4 regions of the Alloalcanivorax dieselolei B5 genome follow, and region 2 is predicted to be linked to each of the others. Evidence: predicted binding sites of a transcription regulator. Region 2 holds the regulator's gene; each other region holds the start of a gene.
What was found. The regulator PhoB, encoded in region 2, activates phosphate uptake and scavenging genes when phosphate is short. The targets are predictions, from matches to a motif close to TGTCATANNNNTGTCANA.
Positions count from the first base shown of each region.

Region 1: the regulator PhoB is predicted to act here: its motif matches at 3,607-3,624, upstream of B5T_RS02745 (choice-of-anchor I family protein).
Region 3: the regulator PhoB is predicted to act here: its motif matches at 2,189-2,206, upstream of B5T_RS18945 (phosphatase PAP2 family protein).
Region 4: the regulator PhoB is predicted to act here: its motif matches at 3,438-3,455, upstream of B5T_RS03140 (TIGR00153 family protein).

Region 1 is NC_018691.1:581,478-587,298, reverse strand. It holds gene B5T_RS02760 (ABC transporter permease) at 1-828, shown strand, start outside; gene B5T_RS02755 (ABC transporter permease) at 825-1,727, shown strand; gene B5T_RS02750 (AMP-binding protein) at 1,890-3,563, shown strand; gene B5T_RS02745 (choice-of-anchor I family protein) at 3,675-5,555, shown strand; gene B5T_RS02740 (MarR family winged helix-turn-helix transcriptional regulator) at 5,757-5,821, shown strand, end outside.
Region 2 is NC_018691.1:4,816,309-4,822,129, forward strand. It holds gene B5T_RS21615 (chorismate--pyruvate lyase family protein) at 1-358, shown strand, start outside; gene ubiA (4-hydroxybenzoate octaprenyltransferase) at 370-1,242, shown strand; gene phoB (phosphate regulon transcriptional regulator PhoB) at 1,380-2,084, shown strand; gene phoR (phosphate regulon sensor histidine kinase PhoR) at 2,156-3,466, shown strand; gene B5T_RS21635 (SlyX family protein) at 3,483-3,689, opposite strand; gene B5T_RS21640 (TetR/AcrR family transcriptional regulator) at 3,715-4,269, opposite strand; gene B5T_RS21645 (DUF2306 domain-containing protein) at 4,386-4,745, shown strand; gene B5T_RS21650 (TMEM165/GDT1 family protein) at 5,074-5,622, shown strand; gene B5T_RS21655 (YaeQ family protein) at 5,642-5,821, shown strand, end outside.
Region 3 is NC_018691.1:4,235,210-4,241,030, reverse strand. It holds gene B5T_RS18965 (chloride channel protein) at 1-260, shown strand, start outside; gene B5T_RS18960 (DUF6776 family protein) at 424-1,176, shown strand; gene B5T_RS18955 (bactofilin family protein) at 1,244-1,681, shown strand; gene erpA (iron-sulfur cluster insertion protein ErpA) at 1,808-2,146, shown strand; gene B5T_RS18945 (phosphatase PAP2 family protein) at 2,250-2,792, shown strand; gene B5T_RS18940 (anhydro-N-acetylmuramic acid kinase) at 2,793-3,884, opposite strand; gene B5T_RS18935 (peptidoglycan DD-metalloendopeptidase family protein) at 3,874-5,175, opposite strand; gene tyrS (tyrosine--tRNA ligase) at 5,471-5,821, shown strand, end outside.
Region 4 is NC_018691.1:663,338-669,158, reverse strand. It holds gene glnE (bifunctional [glutamate--ammonia ligase]-adenylyl-L-tyrosine phosphorylase/[glutamate--ammonia-ligase] adenylyltransferase) at 1-1,253, opposite strand, end outside; gene B5T_RS03145 (GspE/PulE family protein) at 1,516-3,252, opposite strand; gene B5T_RS03140 (TIGR00153 family protein) at 3,464-4,144, shown strand; gene B5T_RS03135 (inorganic phosphate transporter) at 4,172-5,440, shown strand; gene argA (amino-acid N-acetyltransferase) at 5,618-5,821, shown strand, end outside.

The DNA of each region.
Region 1 (5,821 bases), 690 kb from region 2:
GGCGAAAATGCCTCGGTGGAACGGATCGCCGAGATTCGTCAGGCCTATGGTCTGGATCAGCCGTTCTTCGTGCAATACGGCCAATGGTTGTGGCAAGCCGCCAGCGGCGATCTTGGCACGGCGCTGCTGTCTGGTGAGCCGGTGGCGCAAACCATTGCCCGGACCTTCCCCAACACTCTGCTGGTGGCCGTATACGCTACCCTGCTGTCGATAGTGATCGGCGTACCACTGGGCATACTCGCCGCCACCCGCTCCGGTTCCAAACTGGATGGCGGCATCATGGGCGCCGCCTCGCTCGGCGTGGCCCTGCCCAATTTCTGGTTCGGCATGATCCTGGTGCTGTTCTTCGCGCTGACCCTGCGCTGGTTCCCGGCCACCGGCTTCGTTTCTCCGTTTGAGGACTTTAGCCAGGCGCTGTGGTACGCCACTCTGCCGGCCCTGGCCTTGTGCACCAATGGCATCGCCGAGGTGGCGCGACAACTCCGCAGCTCCCTGGTGGAAATCCAGTCCTCCCAACATGTACGCACCCTGCACGCCAAGGGTTTGAGCCCGGCGCGTATCCTCTGGCTGCATGGTTTGAAGAACGTCAGCGTCAATCTGCTCACCGTGGTCGGGCTGCTGTTCAACAAAATCCTCGCCGCCACCGTGGTGGTGGAAGCGGTGTTCGCCATCCCCGGCATCGGCAGCAGCATCGTCAACGCGGTACTGCAGGGTGATTTCCCGGTGGTGCAGGGCGCGGTACTGGCCATGGTGGTCACCGTCATCGTGGTCAACCTGTTGACCGACCTGCTGTGCACTCTTCTTGACCCGAGGATTAACGCATCATGACCAATCTGACGCTATCCGAAGCCGAAGCGGAACCTTTGCCGCACTGGGAAGAGCCGGCGTTGCCAGTTCGCCTGCTGCGCTGGCTGCGTCGCGATCCCCGCGCCGCCATCAGCCTCGGTATTCTGGTGATCATTCTTGGCGCCGCTTTGCTGGCGCCGTGGATCGCCCCCTATTCACCCACGGATCAGAACGACGAACTGATACTGGCCGGTCCCAGCGCCGCGCACTGGCTCGGCACCGACGACCTCGGCCGTGATGTGTTAAGCCGTCTGATCCATGGTGGCGCCAATTCTCTCTATGCGGCGCTCCTGGCGGTTTCCGTGGCGCTGGCTATCGGCCTGCCGCTGGGACTGATCGCCGGCTTCACCGGCGGCTGGGTGGATTCCGCCATCAGTCGCCTGGTCGATACCTTCCTGTCGTTCCCGGCCATCATCCTGGCCGTGGCGGTGACCGGCGCCATGGGAATCGGCCTGACCAACGCCATGTTTTCCGTGGGACTGGTGTTCGCGCCGCAGATAGCCCGCCTGATTCGCGCCCGCACCCTGGTGGTACGACAGGAACTTTATGTCGACGCGGCCCGCTGCTTCGGCGCCTCTCCGGCACGGCTGCTGATCAAACACGTACTGCCCAATGCGGTACAGCCGGTGATCGTGCAGAGCACCCTACTGCTGGCCGTGGCCCTGCTGGCCGAAGCGAGCCTGAGTTTTCTTGGCCTCGGCGTGCAGCTGCCCGAGGTGAGTTGGGGCTCGATGATCGCCCGTGGCTACCTGTACATGTCCATCGTGCCTGAGCAAATGTACGCCCCCGGGGTATTGATCATGATCACCGCGGTGGCCTTCAACGCCCTCGGCGAGTCCCTGCGATCGGCCCTCGACCCAACCACCCAGGGCCACGGATAACCCCTTTTATGACCGCCGTCCATGGCGGTCACCCATAGGGCCGTCGCTGAAGCGACGTTAAAAATGGCTCCCGGCCATTTTTTAGCGCCCCGCCGTCAGAGGCAGGTCGGGGCGCTCTTTGTATTGATCGAGGCCGATGAGGCCGATAAGGAGAGCAAGCAGATGTCCAGCCAGACCCAAGCCGAATTCAATCCAGTAGCGGTCCCCGGTTCCGCCTGGGCCGGGGAAACCGTGGAATACCTGCGCGGTGAAAAGCCATTGCATGAATACCTGCAACAGCACGCCGAGGAAGTGCCCGATCGCCGCGCCTACATCTATTACGGCACCGAACTGACCTGGGGAGAGGTCGGTGACAAGGTACGGCGCCTTGCCGCCTACCTGAGCCAGCAAGGCATTGGCAAAGGTGACCGGGTAGCGCTGTACATGCAGAACTGCCCGCAGTACATCATTGCTCACTACGCGGTGCAGAGCCTGGGCGGCATCGTGACACCGGTGAACCCGCAGTACAAAGCGGCGGAAATCGCCTACCAGTTGAGCAATGCCGAGGTTTGCGCGCTGATCGCCGCGCGCAATCTGTACCCGAACGTGGCACAGGCACGGGACCAGGTCCCGACCCTGAACACCATCCTGACTCTCGCCTATGGTGATTACCTGCCGGCGGCGCCCACCCTGGAGATTCCCGGAGAGCTGCTGGACGAACCGGACCAGGCGCCGGCGGATACCGTGGACCTGAGCCAGGTACTGCGCGACACCGCGCCGCTGGCCGAACTGCCGGCCGCCGATCTGTGGAACGGCATCGGCCTGATGACCTTCACCTCCGGCACCACCGGCCGCCCCAAGGGCGCCATGCTCAGCTACGGCAGCAGCCTGTTCAAAATGGCGGCGTCGTTCCAGGCCAACCGCCTGAAGGCGGATGGCATTGGTCTCGCCATCGCGCCGTTATGCCACATTGCCGGCATGAACATGGGGGTGTACATGCCGGTATACGCCCGACGCACCACCGTGATCCTGGCGCGCTTCGATCCGGAAACCACCGCCAAGGCGTTGCACCAATACCGTTGCGACATGTGGTACTCCATCGCGCCGATGAACCGGGCGCTGCTGGACATGCCCAACATCGGCGACTACGACCTGAGCAGCCTGAGCAATAACCCGGCCACCAGCTTCGGCATGCCGGTAACGGAAAAGCTGGCCGGGGAATGGAAGGCGCTGACTGGATGTCAGATGCACGAAGCCGCCTATGGCCTGAGCGAAACCCACACGTCCGACACCTTCATGCCCAAGGACCGCATCAAGTGGGGCAGTTGCGGTGTACCGGTGGCGGGCAACGAGATCCGCATTCTCGATATGGAAAGCAAAGCGCCACTGGGGCCCAACCAGAGCGGCGAGATCGTGGTGCGTAACCCGGCGGTGTTCAAAGGCTACTGGAAGCGGGACGAAGCCACCGCGGAGACGCTGCGTGACGGCTGGGTGCACACCGGCGATGTCGGCTACCTGGACGAGGACGGCTACCTGTTCTTCACCGGCCGGGTGAAGGAAATGATCAAGTGCTCGGGCTACAGCGTGTTCCCCGAGGATGTGGAAGCGCTGATGCAGGACCACCCCGCCATCGCCCAGAGCGCCGCCATCGGTATCCCCGATGACAAACGCGGCGAGACGGTAAAGCTGTTCGTGGTGCTCAAGCCCGATCACAAAGGCAAGGTCAGCGAGCAGGACATGATCAACTGGGCCAAGGAGCACATGGCGGCGTATAAATACCCGCGTCACATTGCCTTTATCGACAGCCTGCCGGCCACCCCCGCCGGCAAGGTACTGCGCCGTCTACTGAAGGATTAAGAGCCCGTTCGCAGTGGCCGCCGTCATACGGCGGTCACCGTTTCGTCACGCCATTGTCATCGCCGTTCTGTACACCCCAAGGGCGACCAAAATGACAACTGGAGACGATTCATGGCGACTTGGCGACTTCTGGCCACCACCACGGTACTGGCCGCCGCCCTCAGTGCCTGTGGGGGAGACAGCGACAACGACCCGACACCGGTGGATCCGCCGGTAACCACCCCGGAAAGCATCAGCCTGGAACTGCTTGGCCGCTACAAGAGCGGACAATTCGACGCCAGCGCAGCCGAAATCACCGCCTATCATGCCGGCACCAAGCGGGCCTTCGTGGTCAACGCACAGAAAGGCGCGGTGGATGTGCTGGATCTGAGTGATCCGGCCAACCCGGCTCACGCCGACACCCTGACCACCGAAAACATTGGCGAGGGCACCGTGGTCAACAGCGTCGCCGTACATGGCGATCTGGTAGCTCTGGCGGTGGAGGCCCCCACCAAGACCGATCCCGGCCATCTGGCGCTGTATGACGCCAACACCCTCGAGCTGATCTCCACCACATCGGTTGGCGCTCAACCGGACATGGTGACCTTCACTCCGAACGGCCGGTACGTTCTGCTCGCCAACGAAGGCGAACCCAGCGACGACTACAGCGTCGATCCGGAAGGCTCCATCAGTGTTGTGGACATCACCGACCCGGCCAGCCCGCAGCCCGACACCGCGGATTTCACCGACTTTGATGATCGCAAGGACGAGCTGCTGGCTGCCGGCGTGCGCATCTTCGGCCCTAACGCCTCCGTGGCCATGGATCTGGAGCCGGAATACATCGCGGTTTCCACCGACAGCGGCAAGGCCTGGGTCACCCTGCAGGAAAACAACGCTCTGGCGATTGTCGATATCGCCAACGCCAAAGTCATCGACATCGTAGCGCTGGGCACCAAGGACCATGGTGAAGACGGCAACGGGCTCGACGTCTCCGACGACGACGGCGTCATCAACATCACCACCTGGCCTGGTGTCAAAGGCCTGTACCTGCCGGATTCCATCGCCGCCTACCCATCCGGTGGCGCCACCTATCTGGTCACCGCCAACGAAGGTGACGCCCGTGCCTGGGGCGAGGACAATGCTGCCTACTTCGGCACCGAGGACGCCGCGCCCTGCGACGGCGACGTCACCCAGGGCTTCGTCGAAGAATGGCGCGTCAAACATCTGGTGCACGCCAACGGCTTCGACCGCCGCTGCGGCGACGATCTGCCGGCCCACCTGCGCGCCCTGGCCGCCGGAGCACTGCTGAATCCGGAAACCTTCAGCTACTGCAACGCCACCGCCGGCGACCCCGGTGACTGCCGTGAGGACGAGCAACTCGGCCGCCTCAACATCACCTGGACCGAAGGCTATCGCACCGACGAGGCTGGCAACCCGGTCATGTTCAACGAGCAGGGCCTGGAAGACGCCAACGGCGACCGCCTCATGTACGACAACCTGTACGCCTTTGGCGGCCGCTCGTTCTCCATCTGGGACGAAGAAGGCGCTCTGGTATGGGATTCCGGCGACGCCATCGAACAGTTCCTGGCCGGCGAGGAGTGCATGCTGGGCAGCAATCGCGATATTCCGTGCAAGGACTTCTTCAACAGCAATCACGACGAAGGCAACGCCCTGGAAAGCCGCAGTGACAACAAGGGACCGGAGCCGGAAGGTCTGACCATCGGCCAGATCGGCGAAAAGCACTTCCTGTTCCTGGGCCTGGAGCGCATGGGCGGCATTCTGGTGTACGACATCACCGACCCCACCACGCCGATCTTCCAGGACTATCTGAACACCCGTGAAGACTGGACAACGGAAGACCCGTCCACTGTGGAAGCCGGCGATCTGGGCCCGGAAGGGCTGACATTCATCCCCGCCGAGCAGTCTCCCAACGAAGAGGCACTGCTGATCGTGGGCAACGAGGTGAGCGGCACCACCGCCATCTACCGGGTAGAGTCCGAACTGGCGGACTAATACCCGATCCTGCCTGGGGCGACCGCCGGTTCCCACCGGCGTCGCCCCCTATTTCTACCCGCGCACTTCATTAACATCGTATTATTTACTTGTCCGCGCGCGCCACCGACTCATCTTTTAGCCCCAACCGGGTTGCATAATACCCCCAAGAAAGTCAATCATTCTGACCAATGACCCTCAGCCAATCGAGACAGTGAGTCGATGATGACAGAGAGCCTTTCCCCCGAAGACCTGGACGCCACCCTGGAGACCCTCCATTTCGCCTT
Region 2 (5,821 bases):
ACGCGAGCAGTTACACCAGAGCGGGCGCCGCATCGCGCTGATCCGGGAAGTCACGCTGATGCTGTGCGACACTCCGGTGGTGGAAGCCCGCAGCGTCCTGCCGCTGCTCAGTCTGCGCTGGGCCAATCGCAATCTGGCGCATATGGGTGGCCGTTCGCTGGGCAGTGAGTTATACCGTTACCCCGAGGCACACCGGGATCAGGTGTGGGTCCGTTATGGCCTGTCGCCGGCGGGCCGCGGGCCGTGTTGGGGGCGCCAGACCCGTTTCGTGAAAAGGGGACGGCCGTTGCTGGTGGCGGAGTATTTTCTGCCCGCGCTCTGGTCCCTGGTGGGGGAAGAACAGGTCGGGGAACAATAGAAGGAACAACCATGCTGGCTTTCGTGGAACACCGTTATCCCTCGCTGTGGCCCTGGATTCAGCTGATGCGCCTGGACCGGCCGATCGGCAGCATGCTGCTGATGTGGCCCACGCTGTGGGCGCTGTGGATCGCCGCCGATGGCACGCCGAGCCTGAAGAACATTGTCATCTTCGTGCTCGGGGTGTTCGTGATGCGCGCCGCCGGCTGCGTGATCAATGACTTCGCCGACCGCGACTTCGACGGTTCGGTGGAGCGCACCCGGCAACGCCCGCTGGCCACCGGCGCCCTGAGCGCCAAACAGGCCCTGGGGTTGTTCGTGGGCCTGCTGTTCATCGCCCTGATCCTGGTGTTGTTCCTGAACCGCTTCACCTTCTGGCTGGCGTTCGGCGGGCTGGGCCTGGCCATTCTTTATCCGTTCACCAAGCGCTTCACCAACCTGCCCCAGGTGGTGCTGGGCGCCGCCTTCAGTTGGGCCATTCCCATGGCGTTCGGTGCCGAAACCGCCAGCGTGCCGCCCATCGCCTGGCTGCTGTTCATCATCAATCTGCTGTGGACGGTGGCCTACGATACCGAGTACGCCATGTGCGACCGCGAGGATGACCTCAAGATCGGGATCAAAAGCACCGCCATCCTGTTCGGGGATCTGGACAAGGTGATCATCGGCATTCTCCAGGGTCTGGTGCTGGCCGGGCTGGTGCTGGTGGGGCTGCGCCTGGGCTTCGGCCTGCCCTGGTACCTGGGCCTGCTGGGCGCCCTCGCCCTGTTCAGTCATCAACAATGGCGCATCCGCTACCGGGAACGCTGGCCCTGCTTTCACGCCTTTCTTAACAACCACTGGGTGGGCGCCTGCGTTTTCGTCGGTCTGTTTCTGCAATATTTGTGACCCACCCGGAAACGCCGCCGCCCGGCGTAATGGCGCGAGCGGCGGCGAAAAGGTTGGCAAATCTGTCATCAAGATGTCATAAAAAAGCCATCTAATGAGGCTCCCTACATCCGGGCGGGAAAGCGGAAGACCGAACTATGTCAAAAAATCGCATCCTCATTGTCGACGACGAACCGGCCATCCGGGAAATGGTGTCCGTGGCCCTTGAATTAGCCGATTTCGACGTACTCGAGGCTGAAAGCGCCCAGCAAGCCCACGAACGCATCGTCGACGAACGGCCGGACCTGGTATTGCTGGACTGGATGCTGCCCTCGGTAACCGGCATCGAACTGGCCCGTCGCCTGAAACGGGACGACAACACCAGTGAAGTGCCGATCATCATGCTCACCGCCAAAAGCGAGGAAGATAACAAGATCCAGGGATTGGACGTGGGCGCCGACGATTATGTCACCAAACCCTTCTCCACCCGCGAGTTGATCGCGCGCATTCGCGCGGTGTTGCGCCGCTCCTCCGCCGCCGCCGGTGAAAAGGAGATCGACGTCCAGGGCCTGTGCCTGGATCCGGTCAGCCATCGCATCAGCGCCAACGGGGTACCCGTGGACATGGGCCCCACCGAATACCGTTTGCTCGAGTTCTTCATGAGTCACCAGGAACGGGCCTATTCCCGCACCCAGTTGCTGGATCAGGTCTGGGGCGCCAATGTGTACGTGGAGGACCGTACCATCGATGTGCATATCCGCCGTCTGCGCAAGGCCTTGGCGCCTCATGGCTTTGATGGTTTCATTCAGACCGTGCGGGGCACCGGTTATCGCTTTTCGGTAAGATCCGCCCAGGTGTCCTGAGACGACCCTGATACGGATCGGCCGAAACGGGCCTCCCCCTCCGCAACGGCCCTGAGAGGAAGCAACGGCCAATGAAAAGCAGTCTGGCCAAGGAAGTAAACCGCATCATTGTTCTTATCGCCCTGTCGCTGGTCGCGGCCCTGGCGGTACAGAACGTCTGGCCTCTGGTGGTGGGTCTGCTCGGTTACATCGTTTGGAGCACCCGCCAGCTGTTCGCCCTCTACACCTGGCTGATCCGCGAGGAACACACCGAGCCGCCGGACAGTGTGGGGCTGTGGGGCGAGTTCTATACCCGGTTGGAGCACCTGTTTCAGCAGGAACGACGCGCTCAGGAGAACCTGCAGGGCATCATCCTGCGCGCCCAGCAATCGGTGAATGCGCTGGAAGACGCGGTGGTGCTGATCGACAGCCACGGCTACCTGGAATACTGGAACCACGCCGCGCACCGGTTGATGGGGCTGAACGAGGAAAAGGATCTCGGCCAGCCGCTCACCAACCTGATCCGCCACCCCCGCTTCACCGAATACCTGTCCTGCGGCGATTTTCGTGAACCGCTGGAAATCCCCGGGCCGGTGGACGACAACCGCATCCTGCAATTCCGCATCACCGAGTTCGGCGTCGGTGACCAGCTGATCCTGGCCCGCGATGTCACCCGGCTGCATCACCTGGAGGAGATGCGCAAGGATTTCGTCGCCAACGTCAGTCATGAGCTGAAAACGCCACTGACCGTGCTCAAAGGCTATCTGGAGACCCTGCAGGATACCGTGCCGGAGGAGCAGGCCCGGTTACGCCGAGCGCTGTCGCAAATGGCCAGCCAGTCCCAACGCATGGAAGCCCTGGTGCATGACTTGCTGCTGCTGTCGCGGCTGGAAAGCACCAACACCGACAATACCCACCAGGCGGTGACCGTGCATGGCATGCTCAAGCGCATGCGCGAGAGCGCCCTGGCACTGGCGCCGGACAAGCATCACCAGATCGTTCTGGAGGTGCCGGAAACCGCCCGGCTGGTGGCCGACCCGGCGGAACTGGAAAGCGCCTTCGGCAACCTGATCACCAATGCGGTGAAGTACACGCCGGAAGGCGGCCATATCCTGATCCGCTGGTGGCAGGACGACAAAGGCGCCCACTTTTCCGTCTCCGACGACGGCACTGGTATCGATCCGAAACATATTCCGCGCCTGACCGAGCGTTTCTACCGGCCCGACACCAGCCGGGTAACCCAGACCGGGGGTACCGGTTTGGGGCTGGCCATCGTCAAGCACGTGCTGATCCGTCACGGGGCGAGGCTGGAGATTCGCAGCGAACTGGGCAAGGGCAGCGTCTTTATCTGCCATTTCCCGCGGGAGCGACTGGTGAGCAAACCCACCGCGCTGGCGCAGTAGCGAATGGCTTCCCGCCTCAATAATGCGGCGGCGGCGCGTCCTGGATGCGCAGCGCGGTGATCTCCTCGTTCAGTTCCACCACCCGCTCCACCAGACGCTGGCACACCTTTTCCAGCTCATCCAGGGAACGTTGCTGAACGCTGACGATGCGGTTCAGCTCATTCACCAGATCTTCCTGGTAGGCCAGCTTGGTTTCGATATCGAGAAAACGATCGTCGCTCATGGGGTTCTCCAATTATAACGGAGCATTATAGCCGGCCTTCCACCGTTTCCATCAGCGCTTGTTCCGCCGCGTCCAGAGGCGACGCCGATATCGCGCTCAACTGGCCATCCAGCATCAAATGGCTTAGACCATGCACCAGGCCCCAGGCGCGCAATGTGGCTGTCTCCACACCCGGCGCCTGCTCCTCCACACCCTTGGCGGTGGCCACGGCCAATCGCAAGCTCCGGAAGGAAACGCGGGCCACTTCGGCCAGTTCCGGGTCGTCCCGGTTCGCCAGGGTGGAGCCAAACATCAACCGAAACAGGGCCGGGTTATGCCAGGCGAAGCGCAAGTAAGCCCGGCCCGCCCGCAGCAGGGCCGGACCAGGACCAGAGGTGCCAGCCGCCTCACTTTGGCCTTTTCCCAGGCGCCGGAAGCCTTCGGCGGCCAAGGCCGCCAGCAGGGCCTCCTTGTTGGCGAAATGACGATAGGTAGCGTTGGCCGTGACACCAACCCGCCGGGCCAGCTCGCGCAGACTGATCTGTGCATCCTGGTTTTCAGATAGCAGCGTTATGCCTTCCTGGATCAATGATTCACGCAAGTTTCCGTGATGGTAAGTATTCACTTCTACTATTTTTCCCTCTCAATGTTGACACTGTGCACTTTACCTTTGAAACTCATGTTCACAGCATATACTTTTCTCCTGGAGACCACATCATGATCACTCTGCATTGGCTGGCGGCGGTTCTGGCTCTAATACTTGGCGCCGTGCAGTTACTGACCCCCAAGGGTGACCGCCGTCATCGCAAGGTTGGCTGGGCCTGGGTCCTGGCCATGGCCACCACCGCCGTATCCTCGTTCTGGATCCATGGCTTCCTACCGATTGTCGGCCCTTTCAGCCCCATCCACTTGCTGTCGGTCTGGGTCCTGTTCTGTCTGATAATGGCGGTGGTGGCCGCGCGCCGCCGACGGCTGCGCATGCACCGCGGCTTCACCATCGGCGCCTACCTGGGCCTGGTGGGCGCCGGTCTCGGCGCCCTGGCCCCCGGCCGCCTGATCAGCGGCTGGTTGTTCTGACCCATCGGGATATTGCCAGCTTCCCCCAAGACAGCTATGGTTAGCGCCGTCTTGGGGGAGTAGTCGCTTGGGCGCCCCGCCCTTGACGGTCATCAACACAGTTGCGCCTCAATGCGCATGGTGGCCGTGTCCTCGGATTGACGAGACCTGAGACATTGTCTGCAGACAGACCGCGGGGGCGGGATGAGCGGACAGTGTCTCTCGTGTTTGTCGTCCCGCCCCCCGGAGCCCTACCCATGGCCCACCCAGTTTCCCGAGGCCGTCCGCGCCTTGAGAACAGGCAGGTCCACACCGTCCGCCTTGCCCTGCCCACCGGGGAGGCGCGCTGATGGAAGCCTTTCTGTCCTCCACCCTGCTGGTTACCCTGGGGGAAATCGGCGACAAGACGCAGTTGCTGTCCCTGGCGCTGGTCTGCCGCTTTCGCAGACCCTGGCCCATTCTCGCCGGCGTCATCATCGCCACACTGATCAATCATGGCCTGTCGGTCTGGTTCGGCGACTGGCTCAGCGCGCAAATACCGGGGCAGTGGCTGCGCTGGATCCTTGGTCTGAGCTTCATTGGCCTGGGCCTGTGGATGCTGATTCCGGACAGGGACGAGGAGGTCAAGACGGATCCCCGTTTCGGTCCCTTCCTCACCGCTCTGGTGCTGTTCTTCATCGCCGAGATCGGCGACAAGACACAACTGGCCACGGTGGCCCTGGCGGTGCGTTTTCAGGAATTCTGGCCCGTGCTGTTGGGCAGCACTGCCGGTATGATCGCCGCCAACCTGCCGGTGATCTGGGTCGCCCACCGCCTTGCCGGCGAACGATTGGAACGCTGGGCCCACCGCATCAGCGCGGCGCTGTTCATCGTTTTCGGAATCTGGGCGCTGGTGTAAACCCTTTGCTGGAGTCGTCATGGCACTGAAAGCCACCATCTACAAAGCCGAACTCACCGTCTCCGACATGGATCGCGACTATTACGCCACCCATGACCTGACGCTGGCGCTGCACCCTTCGGAAACCGAGTCGCGCATGATGCTGCGGCTGATGGCGTTCTCCCTGCACGCCCACGAGGATCTGGCCTTCACCCGTGGC
Region 3 (5,821 bases), 580 kb from region 2:
GCATCACCGTGGTGGCGATGGCGGCGTTTCTGGCCGGCGTGATTCAGCGTCCGATCACCTCCTTCGTGATCGTCATGGAATTGACTGGCAACCGACACGATCTGCTGTTGTCTCTGATGGTGGGCGCTTTTCTGTCCGCCGCGGTATCGAAACTGGTATGGTCGCGTCCATTGTATGATTCCCTGGCGGAGCGCATGGCCAACGGCGCGGGGATGGCGGCCGAGGGGCGGCGCCCCGCGGGTGAGGATAAGACGGCCTGAGTTGCCGGGCCGGACGGCCCTGCCTATTATTTTCCCCGGTCCGGTGGCTTGAATGGCCCGGGGCTTGGGGCGTTACCTGTTTGGAGCATTCTATGGCCTTGGCCGAAACGGCAAACAAACTCAGGGCGTGCATCGCTGATGGCGATAGCGGGTTGTGGTCCTGATGGCGAAGTGGGGCGTGAAAAACCGGTTGGACGATGTGGTGCTGGTGCCGATCAGCCCCTCCACCCAGCGCCGGCGGCGTTTGTTGGCGGGCCTGGCGGGGTCGGTGCTGTGCCTGGCGTGTTTGGTGGGCGGCGGCGCTCTGGTCTGGTGGTATGGTGTGCCGGGGCTGTCGGTGATCGCCGGCGATAGTAGCGAAGGTGAAGAGGACGGTCCTGCCCGGCGCTCTTTGCACCAAGTCAAACAGGAACTGGATCAGGCCCGCAAGGATTTGGCGGTGTACCGCACCGAAGCCCAGGTGGGGGAACAGGCGCGCGAGCAGCTGCGTCAGGAAATCCGGGCCCTGCGCGATCAGCAGGCGGAACTGGAGCAAGCGGTCTCGTTCTACAAGAGTGTGATGTCCCCCAGCGACGAAGATCATGGGCTGGTGGTGCAAAAGCTGGAATTGAGTCCCGCTGAGGGCGAACGGCGGGTGCGTTATCGCCTGGTGCTGGTGCAAACCGGGGAGAACCGGGACGCCCTGTCCGGCCGTGTCAGTTTCACCTTGCGCGGCAGCCGTGGTGGCGAGGCGTTCACTGCCGATGCCGCCGATTACCTGGAAGAGCACAGTGAGGACAGGTTTCAGTTCCGGTATTTTCAGGAGCTTTCGGGTATCGTAACGGTGCCCGCGGAACTGCAGGTGTCATCTCTGGAGGTGACCGCCACGGCATCCGGGCGAAGGACCGCGCAGTCGGAACAACGACTGCCTTGGTGAGCTTCCGGGGGGGAGCGGGGCGTGCTTCGAAGCGCTCCGGTACAACGATAATCATCAGGAGACAACGGTGTTGGGTCGAGATAAGAAAGGCAATGCACAAGGCTTTCGCGACCACACCCTGATTGCCGCCAGTGCCCGCATCTTGGGGGATGTGGAATTCACCGGCGGCCTGCATATTCAGGGGGAAGTGGAAGGGAACATTCGTGCCGGCGATGAAGGCGGACAGCTGATCATCGGTGAAACAGGGGTGGTGCGTGGCGAGATTCACGTGCCGCGGGTCACCATCAACGGCCGGGTCGAGGGCGACGTCAGTGCCGCCGAGCATCTGGAACTGGCCAGCAAGGCGTCGGTGGACGGCAATGTCTATTACATCATGCTGGAAATGGTGATGGGCGCCCGGGTCAACGGTAAACTGGTGCGCATGGACGAGGAACGGCGTAATCTGCCGGCCCCCGGGCAGAAAGCCGGAGAACAGGTCGAGGCGGATCCGGCGGAAACCGTCTGAGCTATCGAGCCTGTTTCAAGCTGATGCCGGTGAGGTTTATGGCGGTGGCACAAGCCGCCGCCGGCTATTCTTGACTAAAACACTCAGGTATTGGACCATGCTCGCCCTGGATATGAAGTGATCATGATGAGCGAATCCGCACCTATTACCCTGACCGAGCGCGCGGCTCAGAAAGTCCAGGAGTTGCGTGATGACGAAGGCAATCCCGATCTGAAGCTGCGGGTGTACATCACCGGCGGCGGTTGCGCGGGGTTCTCCTACGGCTTTACTTTCGATGAGCAGGTTAACGACGACGATACCTCGGTGGACCGGGAAGGCGTGACCTTGCTGGTGGATGCCATGAGTATTCAGTACCTGGATGGCTCCGAAGTGGACTATGAGAAGGGGCTGATGGGCTCCCGCTTCGTGGTCAACAATCCCAACGCCGCAACAACCTGCGGTTGCGGCTCCTCCTTCTCTGTGTAAATCTTTCAAGGGCAATCTCCGTGCGAGACACCCCTGACGGATCGTCATAAAACCGTCACCAAACAGTCAAATCATTGTCTCCACGGGCATGGATGCTGGAGGCATGATGATTCAGCGACCCAGTTTCCAACGTATGACCGCCGCCGACGTGCGTGCCATGTGCTGGCTGTCCAGACAGCCGCGGGCAGCCCGTTGGGCCCGAGCGGCACGCCTGGTATCCCGCCTTGGTGATGGGCCTCTGTACGTGGTGCTGGTGGCTCTGGTGTGGACGCTGCTGGATGGCATCGGCACGGTGTTCGCGCAGGCGGCGGCGATTGCCTACGTCATTGAGGTGCCGGCGTTCATGTTGCTGAAGAATCTGATTCGCCGTCCGCGTCCGGCGGACAGCGTGGAGGCGCTCAATGCCTTCATCAAACCGGCGGACCGCTTCAGCTTCCCGTCGGGGCATACCGCCGCGGCTTCCGTCATGGCCACCCTGATCTGTGTTTTCTTCCCGGCACTGGTGCCCATGGCCGTGCTGTTCGCTCTTATGGTGGGCGCCTCGCGTGTGCTGCTGGGCGTTCACTACCCCACGGATATCCTCGCCGGCGCCACCCTGGGCATCTCGTCCACGCTGAGCGCGCTTTGGATTCTCGGGAGCGTGTGATCAGGGCAGCGTGAGCTGGCCGAGCACCGCGGCCCGGCTGGCTCCGGTGACCGCCGGCGCATTCCCGGTTTCTCCTTCGATCCTGGCCCAGGCCAGCCAGGCAAAAGCGCCGGCTTCCACCCAGTCCGGATGCAGACCAAAATCCTCGGTGGAACACACCGGGATGTCGAGCAGGGCATGGAGGCGGGCGAGTAAATGCCGGTTATTGGCACCTCCGCCACAAACCAGCAGCCGTTGTGGCGCGAAATCGTTAAGGGCGTTGGCGATAGTGCGGGCGGTCAGTTCCGCCAGAGTGCTTTGCACCTGCCGCGCATTGCCGTCCGCTGGCAGTCGCTGTTGCAGCCAGTCCGCGTTGAAATGCTCACGGCCGGTGCTTTTCGGGGGCGGCAACCGAAAATAGGGATCGGCCAGCAGGCTGCTCAGCAGATCCGGCAAGAGGGTGCCGCCAGCGGCCCAGGCGCCGTTCCGGTCATAGGGCTCGCCCTGATGGCGCTGTATCCAGAGGTCCATCAGGACATTGCCGGGGCCGGTATCAAAGCCGCCAATCAGTTTGCCCTCATCCAGTAGAGTGACGTTGGCCATGCCGCCAATGTTGACCACCGCGACCCTTTGCGCCGCCGCGCCGAACAGCCGCTGGTGGAAGCGGGGTACCAGGGGGGCTCCCTGGCCGCCGAGCACCATGTCTTTATTGCGGAAGTTGCTCACTACCGGGATGCCGGTGCGGACGGCCAGGGTGTCCGGGCAGCCCAGTTGAATGCTGAAACCGAGCTCGCCGGGGCGATGGCGAACGGTCTGGCCATGACAGCCCACGGCATGGATCTGCTCCGGTCGGTGACCGGATTGCGCCAGCAAGGCCAGTGTGGCGCGGGCGTAAGCTTCACCGAGCTGACGATGAACGTGTCCGGCCTGGTCGATCTCGTCCGGGCCACTGCGACACAGCTTCAGAATGTCATCGCGCAGGGTATCGGGTAAGGGGAAGCCCTGATGGGCGAGGAGTTGGAAATCCCGCTTGCCAATGCAGGCCAGCACCGCGTCGATGCCATCGACGCTGGTGCCGGTCATCAGACCAATGTAGAGCCCGTCACCGGACATCGCTGCGTGCCAGGGTGGCGGCTCCGGCAAACAGAGTCATCTGCGAGTTCACGCGACGCACCTGGGCCAGGTACTGCTCCTTGTTCCCCGGGCTGACGCCCTGCGCTTTGGGTAGTGGGACGGTTTGCGGATTGCGATGCACGCCATCAATGCGGAATTCGTAGTGCAGGTGCGGGCCGGTGGCGAGGCCGGAAGAGCCCACGTAGCCGATGGTCTGGCCCTGATTGACCCGCGTGCCCACGCGAATGCCCTTGGCGAAGCCGCGCATGTGGGCGTACAGCGTGGTGTAGCGGCGGCCGTGTTGGACGATGATTACGTTGCCATAGCCGCCTTTGACACCGGCGAAGATCACCTTGCCTTTGCCGGCGGCCTTGATCGGCGTGCCGGAGGGGGCGGCATAGTCGGTGCCCTTGTGCGCGCGGATGGTGTTCAGCACCGGATGGCGGCGTCCCGGGTTAAAGCCGGAACTGATGCGGGAAAACGCCACCGGGGTGCGGATGAAGGCTTTGCGCATGGAGTTGCCTTCCGCGTCCAGATACGCCACGGCGCCGTCTTCATCCTGATACTGATAGGCGGTCAAGTGACGGCCCCGGTTCCAGAACTCGGCGGCCAGGATGTCCCCTTCGCCGACTTTCTCGCCGTCCAGGTACAGCTCCTCGAAGAGCACGCGGAAGCGGTCTCCGGGCCGGATATCGAGAACGAAATCCACATCCCAGCCGAAGATGTTGGCCAGTTGCATGGTCAGATTGTCGCTCATGCCAGCGGCCTGGCCGGCCAGGAACAGCGAACTGTTGATGGTGGCGTCGGCGAAGCGGACGCGGCGCTGGTACTCGCGCTGCTCGCTGCTGGCTTGCCAGGTGCCGTCCCCGGTGAGGGTGGCGGTGATGGTCTGGATCCTGGAAGGCTTGTACTTCAGGGCCTGAAGTTCGCCCTGCTCGTTGAGCAAAACCTCGAAGGTCTGGCCGGGGCGGATATTCTTGAGATCCTGCAGGCGCTTGTCGCCGGTCACCAGCCGATGAACCTGGGCGGCGGTAACGCCGCGGTCCTGCAGCAGGCGGCCCAGGGTGTCGCCCGCGGCCACGGTGATGGTCTCCCATTGGGGAGTTGGTTCGGGAGGTGCCGGTTCGGCGGCGAGATCGCTGTCTGGTGCGGATTCGGTGTCCGCCGTCGGAGCCGGTTTGGCGGCGACGGGGGGATCGCCGGCGGCGTTGAGGTTCAAATTCAGGGTCTGCGGGCGTTCGGGTCGACTTTCTCCGGATTCTGGTAACAGGGTCACCAGTGTGACGATCAAAACAAGGCTTCCGGAGAGCAAAAGGTGGGTGCGGGGAAAGTGGCGCACCGATCGACCGAGGGCGGATATATGTTTTCTCATGCTGTTAGTAGCGCTCTGAGTTTGTGCCGCCTGAGGCGATGAAAAAAATATTGCAGCAAAGATACCTGTCTTTATATGTCTTTTACAACTATTCCAAGGTGCTACAATGCCGCGGTTCAAACAGGCTGGTGTTATTGGAGCACCGCTAGCGGCGCTGGTTCCCGGGCTTTCGGGGCGGGAGCGGGGCGCGGATATGGAATGGCAGAGGCAATCGATGATTGATGTGGATCAACAGCTGGCACTGATTCGCCGGGGCGCGGATGAGATTATTCAGGAAGACGAATTGCGGGCTCGTCTGGAAAGCGGACGCCCTCTTCGTGTCAAAGCCGGATTTGATCCCACCGCTCCGGATCTGCATCTGGGGCATACCGTTCTGATCAACAAGCTGCGCCACTTTCAGGATCTGGGGCACCAGGTGATCTTCCTGATCGGTGATTTCACCGGCATGATCGGGGATCCGTCTGGAAAGAGCGTCACCCGGCCGCCGCTCAGCCGTGAGGACGTGCTGCGCAATGCGGAGACTTACAAGGAGCAGGTGTTCAAGATCCTGGATCCGGAAAAGACC
Region 4 (5,821 bases), 780 kb from region 2:
AACCCCATGGCGAAGGTCAGCCGCTCCCAACCGGCTTCGTCGTCGGGCAGACGCTGGGTTTGCCGGTCCGCCACCGCCTGCAGCCGGTGCTCCACATCACGCAGGAACACGTAGGCGTCCCGCAATTCCTCCACCACATCCTCGGGCAGCAGGCCCTGCTCGAGCAGCAGCGGCAGCACCTGGATCAGATTGGGCTGGCGCAGCGCCGGCAACTGACCGCCACGGATCAATTGGAAGGCCTGAACGATGAATTCCACTTCACGAATACCGCCGGCGCCGAGCTTGACGTCCGCCTGCATCCCCTTGCGGTTCACTTCCCGCTCGATCAGGGATTTCATTTCGCGCAGAGACTGGAATGCGCCGTAGTCGATGTAACGGCGATAGACAAAGGGATTGAGCCGCTCCACCAGGCGGGCGCCGGCCTGCAGATCCCCGGCCACCGGGCGCATCTTGATCAGCGCGTAGCGTTCCCATTCCCGGCCCTGGGTTTCGTAGTAGCTTTCCATGGCGTCGAAGCCCACCGCCAGGGCACCGCTCTTGCCCCAGGGTCGCAGCCGCATGTCCACACGGAACACGAAACCGTCGGCGGTGGTCTGATCCAGCGCTTTGATCAGCTGCTGGCCGAGACGCTGAAAAAACTGGTGGAAGCTCAGCGCGCGCCGCTCGCCTTCCAGCTCGCCTTCATGTTCATAGGCGAAGATCAGATCGATGTCGGAGGACAGATTCAGTTCCCGCGCGCCCAGCTTGCCCATGGCGAACACCACCAGCTTCACCGGTTGCCCGTCCGGCCCCGTCGGTGTGCCCTGACGGGCCCGGGCCCAGTCGTATAGCTGCTCCAGAGCGCAGGAAATCAGGGTGTCGGCCAACAGGGACAGGTCCGCCACGGTGCTGTGGTAGTCGCCCTGTCCGGCCAGATCCCGCCAGATGATGCGGGTCATATGACGCTGCCGCAGCCGCCGCAGCACCTGTTTTAATTCGTCCTCGCCGACACAGGCGGCCACCGCCTGTTGCACCTGGGTAACCAGGGACATGGCGTCCAGACGCTGATCCAGGGAGTGCTCGAGCAACCAGGGCCCCAACTCACCGTCACGGATGAAGTGTTCCGCCACGAAGTCGGAACCCGCCCAGACTTTGGGCAGATCGGCGAGCAGAGCGTCAGGCAGGGTATGGCCCGCCTCCTGAAACCGTTGCCAATGCTGGTCAACCAGCTGGGCAAGGTCATCGGGCAGGCCGGAATAGTCCGGTTCTGTCATGGGTGGTATTGTCCACAGCCTCGGGAAACAAGGAAAGGCCCGGTCCGGGCTTTTCCGCTGGCACGCTGGCACGCTGGCACGCTGGCACGCTGGCACGCTGGCACGCTGGCACGAAACACGCTAAACCCGAAGCCAGATCGCTGGCAAACAATAGCGAGCATGTTTGCGCACCCGCGATGACAGCCTTCCCAAACAATCCGCCCTCCCCGTCTCGCTACAGGGTCGGCAAGCATGGCGTGCCAGCGTGTTGCGTGTATGCGTGTCAGCCCAACAGCATATCCGGGGACGGCGTTACCCGCATCACTTCTTCCACCGTGGTGAACCCGGCGGCCACTTTCTGGGCGCCACTGATGCGCAGAGGCTTCATGCCACCGCGCACCGCCTCACGGGCAAGCGACTCGAGATCACCGCCACGATTGACCAGGCTTTTTACCGGCGCCGCCAGCGGCATGGCCTCATACACCCCCATGCGCCCCAGGTAGCCGGTGCCCCGGCACTCCAGACAGCCCACCGGCCGATACCAGCTTTCCGGCTGAGCCATCTTGAACGGCCGCACCAGTTCCCGCCAGGACGCCGCGTCCACCGCCTGCGGCGCCTTGCAGTGCGGGCACAGGGTCCGCACCAGCCGCTGGGCCATGACGCCGGTGACGGCGGCGGTGATCAGGTAAGGCGGCACACCGAGGTCGGTGAGCCGCACAATCGACGAAGGCGCGTCATTGGTGTGCAGGGTGGACAACACCAGGTGGCCGGTCAGCGCCGCCTGGATCGCCATTTCCGCCGTGGCCAGGTCGCGAATCTCCCCGATCATGATGATGTCCGGATCCTGCCGCAGCATCGCCCGCACCCCCTCGGCGAAGCCGACATCGATGTTGGACTGCACCTGCATCTGATTGAAGCTGGGTTCCACCATTTCGATGGGATCCTCAATGGTGCAGACATTGACCTCGCTGGTCGCCAGTTGCTTGAGCGTGGAATACAGGGTGGTGGTTTTACCGGAGCCGGTGGGCCCGGTGACGAAGACGATGCCGTGAGTGTGGCCGGTCATGGCCCGCCAGGCTTGGTGATCCTCCTGGCTGAAACCCATCTGCGCGAAGCTGCGCACCAGCACCTCCGGATCGAAGATCCGCATCACCATCTTCTCGCCGAAGGCGGTGGGCAACGTGGACAGCCGCAGTTCCACTTCGTTGCCATCCGGCGTTTTGGTCTTGAGGCGGCCGTCCTGAGGTTTGCGTTTCTCCGCCACGTTCAGCCGGGACAGGATCTTGAGGCGGCTGGTCACCGCCGCCATCACCGGCGCCGGCAATTCATACACATCGTGCAGGACGCCGTCGATACGAAAACGCATGCGCCCGGTATCCCGGCGCGGCTCCAGATGAATGTCGCTGGCGCGCTGGGAAAAGGCGTACTGCAGGATCCAGTCGACAATGTTGACGATGTGCTGGTCATCGGCGTCCGGGCGACCGCGACCGACTTCCAGCAACTGCTCGAAATTGGTGATATCCGCGCCGCCCTGACCACCGGAGCGACGGGCCCCGGCGATGGAGCGGCTGAGATTGTAGAACTCGATACGATAGCGGCGCAGGGCTTCGGGATTGGCCAGTACCACCCGCACCGCCCGGTCCCCCAGCACCTGCTGCAGATCCTCGCGCCAGTCCAGCCGGTAAGGCTGGTCGCAGCCCACCACCACCGTATCCGCCGACACCTCCAGGGCCAGGATGCCGTGGCGTTCGGCGAAGGCGTAGCTCATCACCTCGGTGACCCGGTCCACTTCCACCTTGAGCGGATCGATGTGATACAGGCTCAGACCGCTTTTTTTCGCCAGCCAGGCGGTGAGCACATCGATATCGAGGAGGTTGTGTTCATTCTGGCGGTCGGCCAGCCGGTATTTCGCCACCACCTGCAATGGATGCCAGCTCTGTTCGCTGCTTTCCCGCGGCGTGGTGGAGATCACGTTGTAGTCTTCCCGGGTCACGCGCTGCTCTTCGAGCAGTTCACGCATGACCCAGCGAACATCCAGCTCGAACGCCCGGGACGGACGAGCCGTGGTGATGGCTCCGATCACTACTACCCCCCAAAAAACCTATCTAATAATTAAGAAGATACTATCACTCTCCCGGGAAATAGGCAGCGGCACTTCATGGAATAGGCAGCAGCGACGGTATCTACTATACTCGCGCCCACTTCAGTGACGATTCCGTGACAGGGTCCCTATGTCCTTTGGCAGCTCTATTGCCGGCCTTTTCGGCCGATCGCCGATACGCCCCCTGCAAAAGCATTACGACACCGTGCACGATTGCGCTTTGGGCCTGGGCGATTTCTTCTCCGCGGTCCGCGACGGCGACTGGGAACGCGCCCGCGAAGCCCGCCAGCGCATCGCCCAATTGGAAAACCAGGCCGACGAGCTGAAGAAAGAGTTCCGCCTTAATCTGCCCAAAAGCCTGTTTCTGCCGGTGCCCCGCTCCGATCTGCTGGAACTGGTCAGCGTGCAGGACAAGGTGGCCAACAAGGCCAAGGACATCGCCGGCCTCATGCTCGGCCGGCAAATGACGCTCCCCCCCAGCCTCGCCGATAGCATGACCGACTATCTGCAAGGCGCCATCGATACTTCCGCCCAGGCCAAGAAGGCCATCAATGAACTGGACGAACTGGTGGAAACCGGCTTCAGCGGCCGGGAAATCCGTCTGGTGGAAGAGCTCATCGAGGAACTGGATCGCCTGGAACGGGCCAACGACGACCAGCAGGTGCAGATCCGCGCCCAGCTGTTCAAATTGGAATCCGGCTTGCCTCCGGTGGATGTGATGTTCCTATACAAGATCATCGACTGGATCGGTGACCTGGCCGACCGCGCCCAAAAGGTGGGCGGCCATCTTCAATTGTTGCTTGCCCGCTAGGGTCCGGCAGACCAGCAGAGGTTCCCTATGGAGTGGATGCTCGAACACAGCACCCTGATGCTGCTCATTGCCGGCGGCGCCGGTTTCTTCATGGCCCTGGGCGTGGGCGCCAATGACGTTGCCAACGCCATGGGCACGTCGGTGGGCGCGCGGGCGCTCACCGTCAAACAGGCGGTTCTGATCGCCATTGTTTTCGAGTTCGCCGGGGCTTACCTGGCTGGCGGTGAAGTCACCGCCACCATCCGCAAAGGCATCATTGATGCCGAGGTCTTCAACCAGACACCCCATTATCTGATCTACGGCATGCTCTCCGCCCTGCTCGCCGCCGGTATCTGGCTGGTGGTGGCCTCCTGGGCCGGCTGGCCGGTATCGACCACTCACTCCATCGTCGGCGCCATCGTTGGCTTCGCCGCGGTCGGCGTCGGCATGGATTCCGTGCATTGGGGACAGGTGGGCTCCATCGTCGCCAGTTGGGTGACGTCCCCGCTGCTGGCGGGCTTCCTGTCCTTCGCCCTGATAAAGAGCGTGCAGAAACTGGTGCTCAACCATGACGACCCGTTCCAGCGGGCCAAGAAAGTGGTGCCCTTCTACATGTTCCTGGTGGGCTTCGTGATCACCAAGGTCACCCTGGTGAAAGGCCTCAAGCACGTCGGTCTGGAAATGAGTTTTGGTTCCAGCAGCCTGTGGGCCGTCGCCGGCGGGCTGGTGGTGGCGGGCCTGGGAGTCCTGTTTCTGAACCGGATTCATCCGGACCCGGAGGCCGACAAGGATTTTCGCTTCAGTTCCGTGGAGCGGGTCTTCGCGGTACTGATGATTTTTACTGCCTGCGCCATGGCGTTCGCCCACGGTTCCAACGATGTGGCCAACGCGGTGGGCCCGCTGGCGGCGATCAGCAGCGTGCTGGCCAACGGCGGTGTGATTGGCAAGGAGTCGATCATCCCCGGCTGGATTCTTCTGGTGGGCGCCATGGGCATTGTCTTCGGCCTGGCGGTACTCGGTGCGCGGGTAATGGCCACGGTGGGCACCAAGATCACCGAGCTGACCCCGAGCCGCGGCTTCGCCGCCGAACTGGGCGCCGCCACCACCGTGGTGCTGGCTTCCGGCACCGGCCTGCCCATCTCCACCACTCACACCCTGGTGGGCGCGGTGCTCGGCGTCGGCATGGCACGCGGCATCGGCTCGCTCAACCTGCGTGTGATCAGCACCATCTTCACCTCCTGGATCGTCACCCTGCCCGCCGGCGCGCTGTTGTCGATTCTGTTCTTCTATTTCTTCAAGGGCCTGTTCGGGGCGTGAATTCGCTTGCACGCTTACACGCCAGCACGCAAACACGCTGATTCGCCTCGAGGTCGGCGATCAGGTTTTAGGGGGTTAGCGTGCAAGCGTGTTGCGTGTAAGCGTGCTTCGCCCCCTGGCGCGGCCCCGGCCGCGCTGGCTATACTGGCCCATCCCCTTGATTGGCCGAGAAAAACCGTGAGTACTACCGACCAGGTGAACTGGTTCCGCAACTCCTCTCCCTACATCAACGCGCATCGCGGCCGCACTTTCGTGGTGATGATGACCGGCGAGGTCCTGGACAGTCCGTTACTGCCTTCCCTGGTGCATGACCTGGCGCTGCTCAACACCCTTGGGGTCCGTCTGGTGCTGGTCCACGGGGCCCGGCCACAGATCAGCCGG